Ketobacter alkanivorans: one gene and its partner. The protein of the gene in region 2 interacts with the protein of the main gene of each other region in a pairwise test. Links are inferred from orthologs where the notes say so. Each region holds a gene or a part of one and is shown on either strand. Other genes may lie near its edges. The genes, in order: Kalk_RS17375 and dnaA.

Region 1 (6,726 bases), 1.3 Mb from region 2 along the record:
CTGTTTGTGTTCCTGACTGTGGTGTTCTTCTTCCCGGATGGCGGCGGCTATTTCCTTGAAAAGCCCAACTTCGAGCCAGCAAACCCCTTGAAGACGCCGGATCATATTGCCCCGGTATGGTATTTCACGCCGTTCTACGCAATCTTGCGAGCCATTCCTGATAAGTTGCTGGGGGTAGTAGCAATGGGTGCGTCGATCGCGGTGCTGTTTGTGTTGCCCTGGCTGGATCGCAGCCCTGTTAAGTCCATCCGCTACAAGGGTTGGATCAGCAAAGTAATGCTGGCGCTGTTCGTAGTGTTCTTTGTGCTGCTGGGCGTGTGTGGTGTTAAAGCGCCGGACGTTCACGTTGAGTTCCTGCCCTTTGAGATGACATATCGAGTTTTGGGTCAGATCGGTACGGCATTCTATTTTGCATACTTCATATTGATGCCGTTCTGGACAACCAAAGAAACCTGCAAACCCGTTCCTGAGCGCGTAAGGATGGCACACTGATGAATAAGTTTATCTCTGTACTAGTATTGCTGTGTTTACCGGTGCTGGCTCAGGCGGCCGGCGGTGGCCACAATGAGTATCTTGTGCATGCGCCAATCAATATGGATGACAAAGTGTCATTGCAGCGCGGTGCACAGATTTTCGTGAACAACTGCATGGGTTGTCATTCTGCCCAGTATATGCGGTATGAGCGGGTATCAACGGATCTGGACATCCCTGCACAGATCATGAAAGATAATCTGATGTTCACCACGGATAAAATTGGTGAGACCATGCTGTCTGCTATTCCGGGTGACCTGGCCAAGAAGTGGTTCGGTACAAACCCGCCTGATCTGACGCTGGTAGCCCGTATTCGTGGTGCTGATTGGGTTTATTCCTACCTCACTAACTTCTATCCCGATGACTCCCGCCCCTGGGGCGTTAACAACCACATCTTCCCCGATGTGGGTATGCCGCATGTGCTGTCCAATATGGAAGCGGAGTTGGGCGAAGATAAGTTTGAAGAGGCAATGGCCGACCTGACCAACTACATGGTCTACATGTCTGAACCTGTTCGAGCTGAGCGTGAGCGGATTGGCGTTTACGTTCTGATTTTCCTGGTGATTCTCTTTATCCCGGTATACTTCCTGAACAGGGAATACTGGAAAGATATTCACTAATCAGGGATGGGATTGGCGTGGGGCGGTTGGCTATCAGGTAGCTTCCGCCCCTTCGCCGTTTATGTTGCAGCCTGTTTGCAACTCACAATTTTGAATACTGCGCTGGAGTGAAATTACATGGGTGTCATTGCTAAACGTTCTTCGATGACTTTTTTCTCCGATGGTAATGATCATTACAGTCACCGAGTCCGCATTGTGTTGGCGGAAAAAGGGGTGGCGGTTGATGTGCTGGATGTGGATCCCGCCGAGAAACCTGAAGATTTAGCAACATTGAATCCATACAACGAGCTGCCCACATTGGTGGATCGCGAGCTTACCTTGTATGAGCCCAACATCATGATGGAATACTTGGATGAGCGTTTTCCTCATCCGCCGCTGTTGCCGGTTTACCCTGTGGAGCGTGCACGCAGTCGTTTGTTGATGCATCGTATTCATCGAGACTGGTGTGAAGCGGTTGACGCGCTAATGAATGGAACTGATAAGGAAGCGGTCTTAACCAAGTACCGTAAGGATTTTGGGGAAAACCTGGTAGCCATTGATGGTATTTTCTCGGAAAAGCCATTTTTCATGAGTGACGATTTCACTCTGGTGGACTGTGTGGTTGCTCCAATTTTGTGGCGTTTGCCCGCCATGGGTATTGAGCTGCAGAAGTCCAAGTGTGGCAATTTGCTTTCTTATGCCGATCGCTTGTTCGCCCGTGAATCGTTCCAGGCCAGCTTGTCTGATGCCGAACGTGAATTGCGCCTCTAGAATAAATACCTTCCGCCTCCGGCATGGCCGGAGGCAATCCCTGCGAGAGTGTTGATGACCCCCAGCCGCCCTTATTTTATTCGTGCAGTCTATGAGTGGATATTGGACAACCAGTTGACTCCTTATTTGCTGGTTAACGCTTCCTATCCCTTGGTTCAAGTGCCGAATGAATTTGTGAGTGAAGGCAAAATTATTCTTAACCTTACACCATCAGCCATTCGCAATTTGCACATGGGTAATGATGAGGTGGAATTTTCTGCCCGATTTGGCGGTAAAGCCCGCAGCTTGCACGTGCCGGTGGGCTCGATTCTTGCCATCTACGCCAAGGAAAATGGCAAGGGTATGTTCTTTGATGAGGATGAGATTCCGCCGCCGGATGGAGCGGGAGGGGAGGATGAAGCCCCAACGAAGCCCTCCGGTAAGCCATCTTTGAAGGTGGTTAAATAGTTTTAATAGGTCTCAGTGCCGAAAATCTGCTGGTCGATTAGATCGCACAGCACATGGATGATGGTCATGTGGCTTTCTTGCACCCTGGGGGTGGATTCGGATGGCACCCGAATTTCAATATCATCGCTTAGCATCAAGCGAGCACAGTCTCCTCCGTCCTTTCCGGTGAGCGCGATCACTTGCATGGCTCTGTCATGGGCTGCCTGCACAGCCTGGACGATGCTGGCTGAATTTCCGCTGCTGCTGATCACCAACAGTATGTCTCCTTCGTGTCCGATCGCGCGAATTTGCTTGGAGAATATTTCGTTGTAGCTGTAGTCGTTGGAAATGGAGGTGATCGTGGATGAATCGGTGGAGAGGGCTATAGCTGGCAGTGCGGGCCGTTCCCGTTCGAATCGATTCAGCATTTTGCTTGATAGTTGCTGTGCGATGTTTGCTGACCCGCCATTGCCGCAAGTGAGGATTTTTCGATCGCTAAGCAGGCACTGAACCATGAGTTCGCTGGCGCTGGCGATGGTCGCTGGCAGCTCTTCCTGGCATCGATGCAGGGTCACCAGGTGATCGTCGAATATGTCAGTAACGCGATCATGCAAATTCATGGTTGGATCCTTGTTCGGCGAGCAATTTAGGTTTGCCATTATAGGGTAATTTTCCACACATTCCGATTCAGTAGAATGCAGAAGGTACCCACTGTACTTGCGGTTGGTTATCCAGCTCTCCGCTGATGCCAACTACATCAAAACGGCAGGGCGGCCAGCGATCGCCGAAATGCTGCTGCAGGAAGTAGCTTGCAGTGCGAATCAGCTTGCGTTGTTTTGAGGGTGTGACGGTATCCAATGGGCTGCCGTGACGGGTTTCTGCCCGGTATCGGACTTCAACAAACACCAGCATCTCCCCATCCTTCATGATCAGGTCGATTTCCCCGGTTTTGCATTGGAAATTGCTTTCGCAAAAGCCAAGTCCGTGGCGAGCGAGGTACTCTTTGGCAAGCTCCTCAGCCTGGTTGCCCGCCTGCTTGCGGGCGGTTAATGGTTTGCCGGTTGTTGAGTTCATGAAGCCCTTTTGGGGTGTTGGAGCTGTTCTTGAGGTCGCTTTCGCTGATTTTTGGGATTAGAGTCGGGCGGCCGCCTTTCATCACTGCCCAGCTTAGTTCTCTGTGGACTTTGTTGTCGATGCCTATGCTCAGGTTTCCGGTGGCACCAAACAGTCCGGCATCAGGTATTTGTGTTAGAAGTTGTAGCCTGGATTGTAATCGGTATGCGTCCACGCCCATAGCGTTCAAACGAAAGTAGCGGTGATCCGCTTTTGGCCAGGCCTTCATAAGGGCTTTTTGTATTGCGTCGGGCTTTTCCAGCAGCCAAGGTATATCGCAAAATTCGATGCCGTTAAGATCACGATCAGCCTTTGGGTCGGTTTTACCGCTGTAAATTTGTGAGCCTGCCAGCACAGGAATCTCTTCGGCATAGTAAAAGTCCAGCAGCGGTCGGATCTGGCGGGCCTGTTCTGGTGTTGATATCAAGTAGATAAAGTCTATGTCCTGGCGTCGTCTGGGGTGGAATTCGATGGGCTTCCCCAGGATTCCTTTTAGCTGTTGGGCCCGCAGCTCACTGTGCTGAACCAGCAGCATTTCCTTGATTGCACCCGCCATTTTGCTTTGGTCGTCGAAGCTGGTAGCGCTGGTGACTTCTCGCTTGTCGGCCTGCCATTGCTGTGCGAATTCCAGGTAGGCTCGTTCCCACCAGGGGTTGTTTTGGAACATAACAGCGGCTTGCTGATATTGCTTTTGCAGTGCATGGGCGGCTAGCTGGCCGGCGTCGTCTTCCGGTGACAGTCCAAACTGATAAAGATTGGCAGGTGATTCAAACTGGCCTTGCTCCTTGTTCAGTGCGATGGTGGTTACCGGCAGCATGGTGGTGCTGGTGAGCAGTGCGCGCAGGTTTTCCTTCTGGAGAGGGCCGATGATGATTTCGGCGCCCTCGGTTACAGCTTGGTCGTAAGTCTGCTGAAAGAGAGTGGTGTTGCTGGTGTCGTACACTTTTATGGTGGGGCCACCTTCGGCTGCATTTGTTTGCGTTGCATAATGAGCGCTCATAAAGCCGTTGAGAATGGCTTGGGCGGCTGCTTTGTATTTGCCTTGCATGGGCAGTAAGAGGGCAATTTGCTTGGGCTGGTTTTCACTCAGCTCGCGGACAATTCGCAGTGCTTCGGGCAGTTGAGCAACGGCTGGATGGCCGGGAAAGCGTTGTTGCCAGTTATCGAGTTGTTTCAATTGCTGATCCAGGTTGTCTTGCAAGCCTTTGTAGATCCAGGCCAGCTCCAGCCAACCTTGAATCTCCGGCACAGCCACTGTGGAGGAAAGTTGTTGTAGCGTATCGTTTGGAATGGCGATCAGGTCGCCCCAGATTCGTTGGTGGTTAGTGGTGCTGGCCTCGTCAGATAGCATCGGGGCAACAAAGATCCGCTCCCGGGCGGCGGACAAATAATTGCCGTTAAACTCCCATACAGTGGCGCGCTTCAAGCTGATCTCGTTCAGGCGCTCAGCACTCAGCTCGTTGGCGGCAGTAAGCAGCCCCATACGGTCTGTGGTCAACAGCTCTTCTGCTTGTAATGGCTCGCCCTGAGCCAAGTAAATGTCGGCAAGAGTCAGCACCAAGGCGGCACGGGTGTCGTTGTCGAGGGTAATCACGTTGACGGATTCCAGCAAGCGCTGGGCTTCACCTGGTTTTTCCTGCTCTAGCAGCAGTTGTGCTGCCTGAATCAACAGCCGCTCTGATTCCGGGCTAGGTGCAGACTGAGCGCGTTCGATGAGGCTTGCGATAACGCTGGCGGGCGTTGTGTCCACTTGAGGGGTGCTTGCACCTGGATCGCCCGGTTGCTGGCACGCGGCAAGAGTTAAGCTCATGAGCAGTGCTGCAAGTATGGTAAGCTTGGTGCGATTCTGTAACTTCATCTGGGTATCAGGCCTGCGCTTTTATGACGACTGGAATATTGTACATTGTGGCAACACCGATCGGTAATCTCAATGATATCACGTTGCGTGCTATTGAGGTGTTAAAGCAGGTTGATGTAATAGCCGCCGAGGACACTCGTCACAGCAAGAAGTTGCTGGATCATTATGGCATCGACACCCGTTTGATGGCGGTGCATGATCATAATGAGCAGGATCGCATTGAAGTGTTGATGCAGTTTTTGCAGGATGGTAAATCCGTAGCCTTGATTTCGGATGCGGGAACGCCTTTGATCAGTGATCCAGGCTTTCGGATTGTGCGAGCAATGCAGAAAGTTGGTTTGGGGGTGGTGTCTATCCCTGGCCCTTGTGCTGCGGTAGCGGCACTGTCCATTGCCGGCTTGCCTACAGATCGTTTTCTGTTTGTGGGATTTCTGCCGCCGAAACAGCAGGCTCGTCGCTCAGCGTTGGAGAAGGTGTTGACCGAGTCAGCGACGCTGGTGTTTTATGAGTCGCCAAAGCGTATAGCTGATTGCGTAGCTGATGTGATTGAGGTGATGGGGGCAGAGCGAGTAATTTCGGTGGCTAAGGAAATCACAAAAGCGTTCGAGACCGTTAAGACAGGGGCCGCTGCGGAAGTATTGGATTGGTTGCTGGAGGATGATCATCACCGTCGTGGTGAGTTTGTACTGCTGGTGCAGGGCGCGGAAACAGAAGCGCCCGGAGACACGGTTGTGGAGCCGTCGGCATTGCGTGCAGTTCAGCTTGCCAATGAATATATGCCCATGAAAAAAGCCTGCGCACTCGTATCCGGGTTAACCGGTGTGCCGAAAAACGCGCTCTATGAAGCAGCATTGCTACAAAACAAAGGTTGATTCCTTAAGCTTTTAGGGTTAATTTCCCATGCTGAAGTCAGCCAGACAGTCGCTCTTTTTGTATTCGTACAGAAAGGGAGGAAAGTCCGGGCTCCATAGGGTACGGTGCCAGGTAACGCCTGGGCGGCGCGAGCCGACGGAAAGTGCAGCAGAAAATATACCGCCTAAGCCAGCTTGCTGGCCGGTAAGGTTGAAATGGTGCGGTAAGAGCGCACCGCACGACTGGTAACAGTTCGTGGCGATGGTAAACCCCACCTGGAGCAAGACCAAATAGGAATCCATTGGCGTGACCCGCGCTGGATTCGGGTAGGTTGCTAGAGGCGTGTGGTGACATGCGTCCCAGAGGAATGACTGTCCAAGACAGAACCCGGCTTATCGGCTGACTTTAATTTTTCTACACCAGCAGCGTGCTTGCGCGTTGCTGGTTCTCTTCTCAAGCAAAGCACCCATCGGTGCTGTTCTAAAGACATCCTGTTTATATCGCTAAATATTATCTCCGCCTAGAAGTGGCATTAACTACCCTTTCTATCCTCCTGTTTTGTATTGTTTTTTTGTG
Region 2 (6,812 bases):
CGGTGTCTTATTCTGATTCAGGTACGACACGAAGGCACTCAGTCCGCCTTCGTATTGGAATACGTTTTCCTCACCACTGCGTTCATCTTTTAATACGATGCGTACACCAGAGTTCAGGAATGACAGTTCACGCAGGCGTTTGGCTAATATATCGTGGGAAAACTTAATGTTGGTAAAGGTCTCTTCCGATGGCCAGAAGTGCAGTTCTGTACCGGTTTTGTCGGAATCCCCCACAGCCGCTAACGGCGCGTCTGGCACGCCATGGGTATAGTTTTGTTCCCATACCTTGCCTTCACGGCGAATGGTGATTTTTAACTTGGTGGATAGCGCGTTTACAACTGAAACCCCCACACCATGCAGGCCGCCTGATACTTTATAGGAGTTATCATCGAACTTACCACCGGCGTGCAGCACCGTCATGATGACTTCTGCGGCGGATCTGCCTTCCTCGGGGTGGATATCCACCGGGATACCACGGCCATTGTCGGATACTGATATTGATTCATCTGGATGGATGACAACTCTCACTTCAGAGCAATGGCCAGCGAGCGCCTCGTCTATTGAGTTATCCACCACCTCAAACACCATGTGGTGCAGACCTGTGCCATCATCCGTATCACCTATGTACATGCCTGGGCGCTTACGTACTGCGTCTAGCCCTTTGAGTACCTTGATATTGGAGGAATCGTAGGTTTTATTTGAATCATCAGACATAAGTGTCGTTTGCTCCGGGTTCTGTATCGGGGTGTTTAGCGTAGAGTTCCATGTTCCACGTGAAACATTGTATGGTCCATCAACCCAGCTAGGAGGGTATCGTCGATAGACTGCTCATTAATGGCAGTGATAAATGTTTGGCACGGAAACTCAGTTAAAAATTGGGTCACGTTCTCTATATTCTTTTTATCCATTTCGGCAGGTAAATCATCCAGCAACAATACCGGGGATACACCTGTGCGATCCAGCATGAGGGATATCTGAGCCAGCCGGACACCATATAATACCAGTTTTTTCTGTCCTCTGGAGCATATATCTTTAGCTAATGTACCTCCCCACAGTATATCCAGCTCCGCCCTGTGAGGGCCGTATACGCAGCTCCTACGCTCTATCTCACTTTCGACCTTGGAATTGAGGCAATCAGCAAATTTGGGATATTCGTGCCGGTTCCAGCCAGCGCGGTATCTGAATTGAATATCCACATCGCTGCCAAAGTAATGCTTGAATATGCGCTGGGTATAAACAATCAACGCATCAACGTACTGCATACGCTCAGTATCAAGCCTCTCACCGTAGCGCTCCAGCACAGCATTCCAATAATTGACCTGGTGGGCTGTCACACTGGCCGTAGACTTAAGCAGGGCATTCTTCTGTCTAAGTGCTGCCCGATACTGGCTCCACGCATCAAGATAGCTATGTTCCACGTGGAACAATCCCCAATCTAGCATGCTTCGCCGTAGAGAGGGCCCGCCCTCTATCAATTCTACAGACGATGTATCTATGGCAATTGAGGGTAACATCTTTGCTAGCACCGACACTTTGCTAAGGCGTTCGCCATCCAAACGGGCATTGGTATTACCCATTGAATCCTTAGAAATGCCCAGCCGCGACTCCTTAAGAGACTCAGCGCAGACTTTGCCAAACACCACGAGCTGGTCGCTACCCTGGGCAATCAATTTCTTGGAATCGGCAGAACGAAAGGAACGGCCATTGGAGAGCAGCGAAATGGATTCCAGCAGACTGGTCTTACCGCTGCCATTAGGCCCAACAATAAAGTTGGTTCGGGAATGAGGATTAAGAGAGACACTCTGGAGGTTACGCACATTGGTAACCTCCAGGGAGGTAAGACGCATAGACTAGAGTCGCATGGGCATAACAACATAGGATGCAGAGTCATCACCTGCATCCGTAATCAACGCACTGCTATTGGAATCTGCCAACAGGATCTTAACCGTTTCGCTGCGAATAACGTTCATCACGTCCAGCAGATAGTTGACGTTAAAACCAATTTCTAACTCACCGCCGTTGTAATCGACGTTAATGGTTTCTTCGGCTTCTTCCTGCTCTGGGTTATTAGCAACCGTGGTAAGGCTGCCGGACTCAAGCCGCAAGCGCACGCCACGGTACTTTTCGTTAGATAAAATCGATACCCGTGAGAAACACTGCTTCATCTCATTCTTGTCACTGAGTACGGTTTTGTCGCTGTTCTTCGGTAAGACGCGTTCGTAATCAGGGAACTTGCCATCAATAAGCTTGGAGGTGAAGCGCAGATCAGGGCTTTCCACCCGAATATGATTAGCGCTTAGGGACACCGACACATCCGAGTCCATATCCGCGAACAACTTGGACAGCTCTAACACCCCTTTGCGAGGCACGATAGCCTGAACCGGGGATTCCACCTCAACCTGGATCTCGGCATTGCAAACCGCCAGACGATGACCGTCAGTGGACACCGCGCGCAGCAAATTAGTGGACACCTCAAACAACATACCATTGAGATAAAACCGAACATCCTGCTGCGCCATGGCAAAACCGGTACGATCGATTACCGACTTCAGATAACCCTGATTAATAGAGAAACTGACGTTGCCTGTGGCTTCATCAAGATTGGGAAATTCATTGGAGGGTAGGGTAGCCAGGCTGAAACGGCTACGACCTGCCTTCACCGACAGCTTTTGCTCATCGGTGACAAATTGAATAGTACTGTCATCAGGCAATGATTTACAGATATCCAACAGCTTCTTGGCCGGTACAGTAATCTCGGCGTGATCATGCTGAGATTCCAATTGCACATGGGCAACCAGCTCCACTTCCAGATCAGTGCCGGTCAGCGACAAAGTGTCGCCATCCACCACCATCAACACATTGGAAAGCACCGGCAAAGTCTGGCGACGTTCTACCACACCGGCCACCTGTTGCAAGGGTCGTAATAGTTTTTCCCGCTCAATGGTAAAGTTCATAGGCAGTCCTAAAGTTAGTTAGTGCTAACTCACGAAGTCAGTGATCTTAGTAAATTTGAATAATCTTCCCGTACATCAGAGCTGGTTTCCCGCAGCTCTTTAATCTTACGGCAAGCATGCAAAACCGTAGTGTGATCACGCCCGCCGAAGGCATCCCCTATTTCCGGCAAGCTGTGATTGGTCAGTTCCTTGGCCAGGGCCATGGCGATCTGTCTGGGCCTGGCCACAGAGCGGCTACGACGTTTGGACAGTATATCCGCCAACTTGATTTTGAAATACTCTGCGACGATTTTCTGGATATTGTCGATACTGACCTGTTTATCCTGAAGCGCCAGCAAATCTTTCAGCGATTCCTTAACAAATTCAAGGGAGATCGGTTTACCGGTAAAATGAGCGTTGGCGATCACACGCTTCAGCGCCCCTTCCAATTCCCTCACATTCGAACGCACACGCTGCGCAACAAAGAACGCCGCCTCATCTGGCAAAATGATTTTCGCCTCTTCGGCTTTCTTCATTAATATAGCAACGCGGGTTTCCAGCTCTGGGGGCTCCACCGCCACCGTAAGGCCCCAACCAAACCGGCTCTTCAACCGTTCTTCTACCCCGCTGATCTCTTTGGGATAGCGATCACTGGTCAGTATCATCTGCTGACCACCTTCAAGCAACGCATTAAAGGTATGGAAGAACTCTTCCTGAGAGCGCTCTTTGCCTGCAAAAAACTGAATATCATCAATCAACAAAGCATCCACAGAGCGATAGAAGCGCTTGAATTCATTGATCGCATTAATCTGTAGTGCCTTAACCATATCCGCCACAAAGCGCTCAGAATGCAAATAAACCACCTTGGCATTGGGATTCTGAACCATCATGAAGTTACCCACCGCGTGCATCAAGTGAGTTTTACCCAGACCGACGCCACCGTATAAAAACAGCGGGTTATAAGCTTGACCTGGATTCTCCGCCACCTGAGTAGCCGCAGCGCGCGCCAATTGGTTGGACTTACCCTCAACAAAGCTGGTGAAGGTAAAGGCAGGGTTAAGATTGGTTTTATGCTTGACGGTGCCCCCCATATCCACTTCGCGGGAACGAGCGTCTTTTCTATTGCTTCCTCTATTAATAGAAGCGTCGGCAGATGAACCCTGGTTTGCGGCTGGATCTTGTTGATCCAACGCATGCTCCACCACCGTCACGGTACGACCGGAACGCCCTTTGGAGGTATCAACGTTAGAAGGCGTTGGCTTTGCCTGTCTGGAACCGATGGCAAGCGCAACACTCAACGGCTCATCATCCAAGGACAGCTCTTTCATCAGCTCTGAAATGCGGCCAAGAAACTTCTCGTTGACCCAATCCAATACAAAACGGTTGGGTGCTAATAAACGTAACTGCACACCATCCACTTCGGCTTGAAGAGGTCTGATCCACATATTGAATTGTTGCGAGGGTAATTCTTCTTGTAGTCGATCAAGGCATTGATGCCATAGCGAACTTACCACCTGGCCAGCCCCCTGTGATGTCACGATGTCAGACAAATTGAACCCAGAATGATATACCCCGGAACAGGACTTATCCACAGAAGAAACTCAGTTTTTTACGCGCTAACTCCTTGACTGTGAATAGCAATGGATCTTGTGGACAACTCCTGCACGAAACCGGTACTGAGTGGGTACAGAATTGTGAATAACCCCAAACACTCAGTTATCCACATTCCTGTCATCAGGTTCCTATCAGCTAATACCGATTAAGAGCACTGGGTTATTATTACGCTAACTTCTTGTATTAATAGATAAATAATCAGTTATCCACAGAAACAGCTCTACCTAGTAATAACAAACATAATCTTTTCTTTATATATTCTTTATTTATTATTACGACCTGTGGATTGTGGAAAACCGCTGCCGGAAAACCCCTGACAACAACGCATTGACAGTCACCCCAAGGGGCCTTAGAATTGCGCCTCTTTTTTCCACTCCTGCATGGGCAAGCCATATTGGTCCCCCAGCGGATGAACACACCAGAGCGGTCGTATCATGAAAAGAACTTTCCAACCAAGTAACTTGAAGCGTAAGCGCAATCACGGTTTCCGTGCCCGTATGGCTACCAAAGGCGGCCGCCAGGTACTGGCTCGTCGTCGCGCCAAAGGTCGTCAGCGTCTGTCTGCATAGTACACAGCTGAAGCGGTGGCGTGAGCCTATACTCCTTTCAACGCCACCAGCGCCTGCTGACCCCATCGCAATATAAATCCGTATTCGACGGTGCCGATGGACGAGTCAGCCATTCTGCCTTTCTTCTGCTAGCTACTAAAACCCAGCCTGAGCAACCCGCCCGGCTGGGTTTAATCGTGGCTAAAAAACACCTCAAAAGAGCCGTCGATCGTAATGGCTTCAAACGCGTAGTCAGAACCCAATTTCGATTAGCCCAGCACAGCCTGGTGGGGCTCGATATCGTGGTATTGGCACGCCCCGGGTGCCGAGAGCTGGACTCCCGCCAATTAGCCGCAGAGATAGAGAAATACTGGCCCAAGCTGGTGCGCAGATGCCATAATCCCTCCCCGGATCAACCCGCTAAAGGCAAACCCCGATCTACCCAGTAACGGAAGGAGGCTGATTCTGAAAACCATCGCGCTGTTCCTTCTTAAGCTATACAAACTGGCCCTTAGCCCTTTGCTGCCACCACATTGTCGCTTCGAGCCTACATGCTCAAGTTACAGCCAAGAAGCCATTCAACGCTATGGCTTTGCACGTGGCAGCCTGTTAACCTTGCGGCGGCTATCAAAATGTCACCCGTGGCACCCCGGCGGATACGATCCTGTGCCGGATAACGAGTGTTGCGATCATGACGCAACCGAACCTACATCCAAAAGACAGTAAGTGAAGATGGACTGGCAACGAACCCTATTGATTGCAGCCCTGGCAGTGATCTCATATATGATGATCCTGCAATGGCAGAAAGATTACGTAGAAGCACCGCTGGCTCAGCAGGCTGAAACTTATTCACAAAGTTATCCACAAGACGGTGCAGGGGATGTCCCCGTGGCGGCAGTTGATGTTGCCGCCGACGTTCCCATGGATCCAGCTACGGTCAATGATGTACCGCAAGCGGTGACCTTGGAGCCGACGCAGAGCATCATTACGGTGGATACCGATGTTTTGTCGGTGAAGATCAACCCCGTGGGTGGCGATATTGTGTACGTAGGGTTGAAGCAATATCCTGCTTCCCTGAAAACGCCAAACATCCCCATCACGCTATTGGATTCCACCGACAGCTTTACCTATATAGCTCAGAGTGGATTGATTGGTCCTAATGGGCCGGACGGGTCGAAAGATGGCCGCCCGCAGTATTCCAGTGCTCAGACTCACTACACTCTGGATGGCGATACGTTGCAGGTTACGCTGCGCTATCAGCAGGAAAACGGCGCACTGATCAGTAAAACATTCACATTTACGGCGGAAAGTTACGTAGTGGATGTGGCGTTTACAGTGAATAACCGTGGCACTGAAACTTGGCAGGGCCTGATGTATGGTCAGATCAAGCGCGATGGCAGTGCTGATCCGGGGTTAAACACGGCAGTCGGGTTTGGTTTGCCAACCTTCCTGGGTGGCGCGTACTGGGATCAGGAAAAAACCTATAACAAGATCGATTTTGATGACATGGCGGAAGCGCCACTCAACAAAAAGATTCCCGGTGGCTGGTTAGCCATGATTCAGCACTACTTCATGAGTGCCTGGATTCCTGATCAGGAGCAAACGCATCAGTACACCACCCGGGTAGCCAAAGGCAACAATATCATTGGCTTTACCACGCCCAAGGTTGCATTGGCTCCACAGCAAAGTCACACCTTCAGTGCACGTTTTTACGCTG

The links.
Region 1: the proteins of dnaA (region 2) and Kalk_RS17375 interact in binary tests that used the Escherichia coli proteins (3 or more experiments, as listed by UniProt). The link is inferred for Ketobacter alkanivorans from one-to-one orthologs.

The regions. Positions count from the first base shown.
Region 1 is NZ_CP022684.1:4,051,632-4,058,357, forward strand. The notes cover bases 1,150-3,963. They hold Kalk_RS17375 (phosphoheptose isomerase), read right to left. Parts: upstream 2,948-3,963; coding sequence 2,351-2,947; downstream 1,150-2,350. Other genes in these bases: Kalk_RS17360 (cytochrome c1), read left to right, coding at 1,150-1,151; Kalk_RS17365 (glutathione S-transferase N-terminal domain-containing protein), read left to right, coding at 1,278-1,901; Kalk_RS17370 (ClpXP protease specificity-enhancing factor), read left to right, coding at 1,956-2,348; Kalk_RS17380 (YraN family protein), read right to left, coding at 3,015-3,401; Kalk_RS17385 (penicillin-binding protein activator), read right to left, coding at 3,343-3,963. Outside these bases: Kalk_RS17355 (cytochrome b), read left to right, coding at 1-492; more of Kalk_RS17360, read left to right, coding at 492-1,149; more of Kalk_RS17385, read right to left, coding at 3,964-5,298; rsmI (16S rRNA (cytidine(1402)-2'-O)-methyltransferase), read left to right, coding at 5,346-6,170. UniProt on the Escherichia coli protein: Required for the timely initiation of chromosomal replication via direct interactions with the DnaA initiator protein.
Region 2 is NZ_CP022684.1:2,743,681-2,750,492, forward strand. What follows is about bases 2,216-5,115. They hold dnaA (chromosomal replication initiator protein DnaA), read right to left. Parts: upstream 4,448-5,115; coding sequence 2,984-4,447; downstream 2,216-2,983. Other genes in these bases: dnaN (DNA polymerase III subunit beta), read right to left, coding at 2,216-2,954; rpmH (50S ribosomal protein L34), read left to right, coding at 4,982-5,115. Also shown: gyrB (DNA topoisomerase (ATP-hydrolyzing) subunit B), read right to left, coding at 1-714; DNA replication/repair protein RecF, read right to left, coding at 750-1,847; more of dnaN, read right to left, coding at 1,851-2,215; more of rpmH, read left to right, coding at 5,116-5,116; rnpA (ribonuclease P protein component), read left to right, coding at 5,137-5,544; membrane protein insertion efficiency factor YidD, read left to right, coding at 5,561-5,821; membrane protein insertase YidC, read left to right, coding at 5,828-6,812. UniProt on the Escherichia coli protein: Plays an essential in the initiation and regulation of chromosomal replication. Binds in an ATP-dependent fashion to the origin of replication (oriC) to initiate formation of the DNA replication initiation complex once per cell cycle.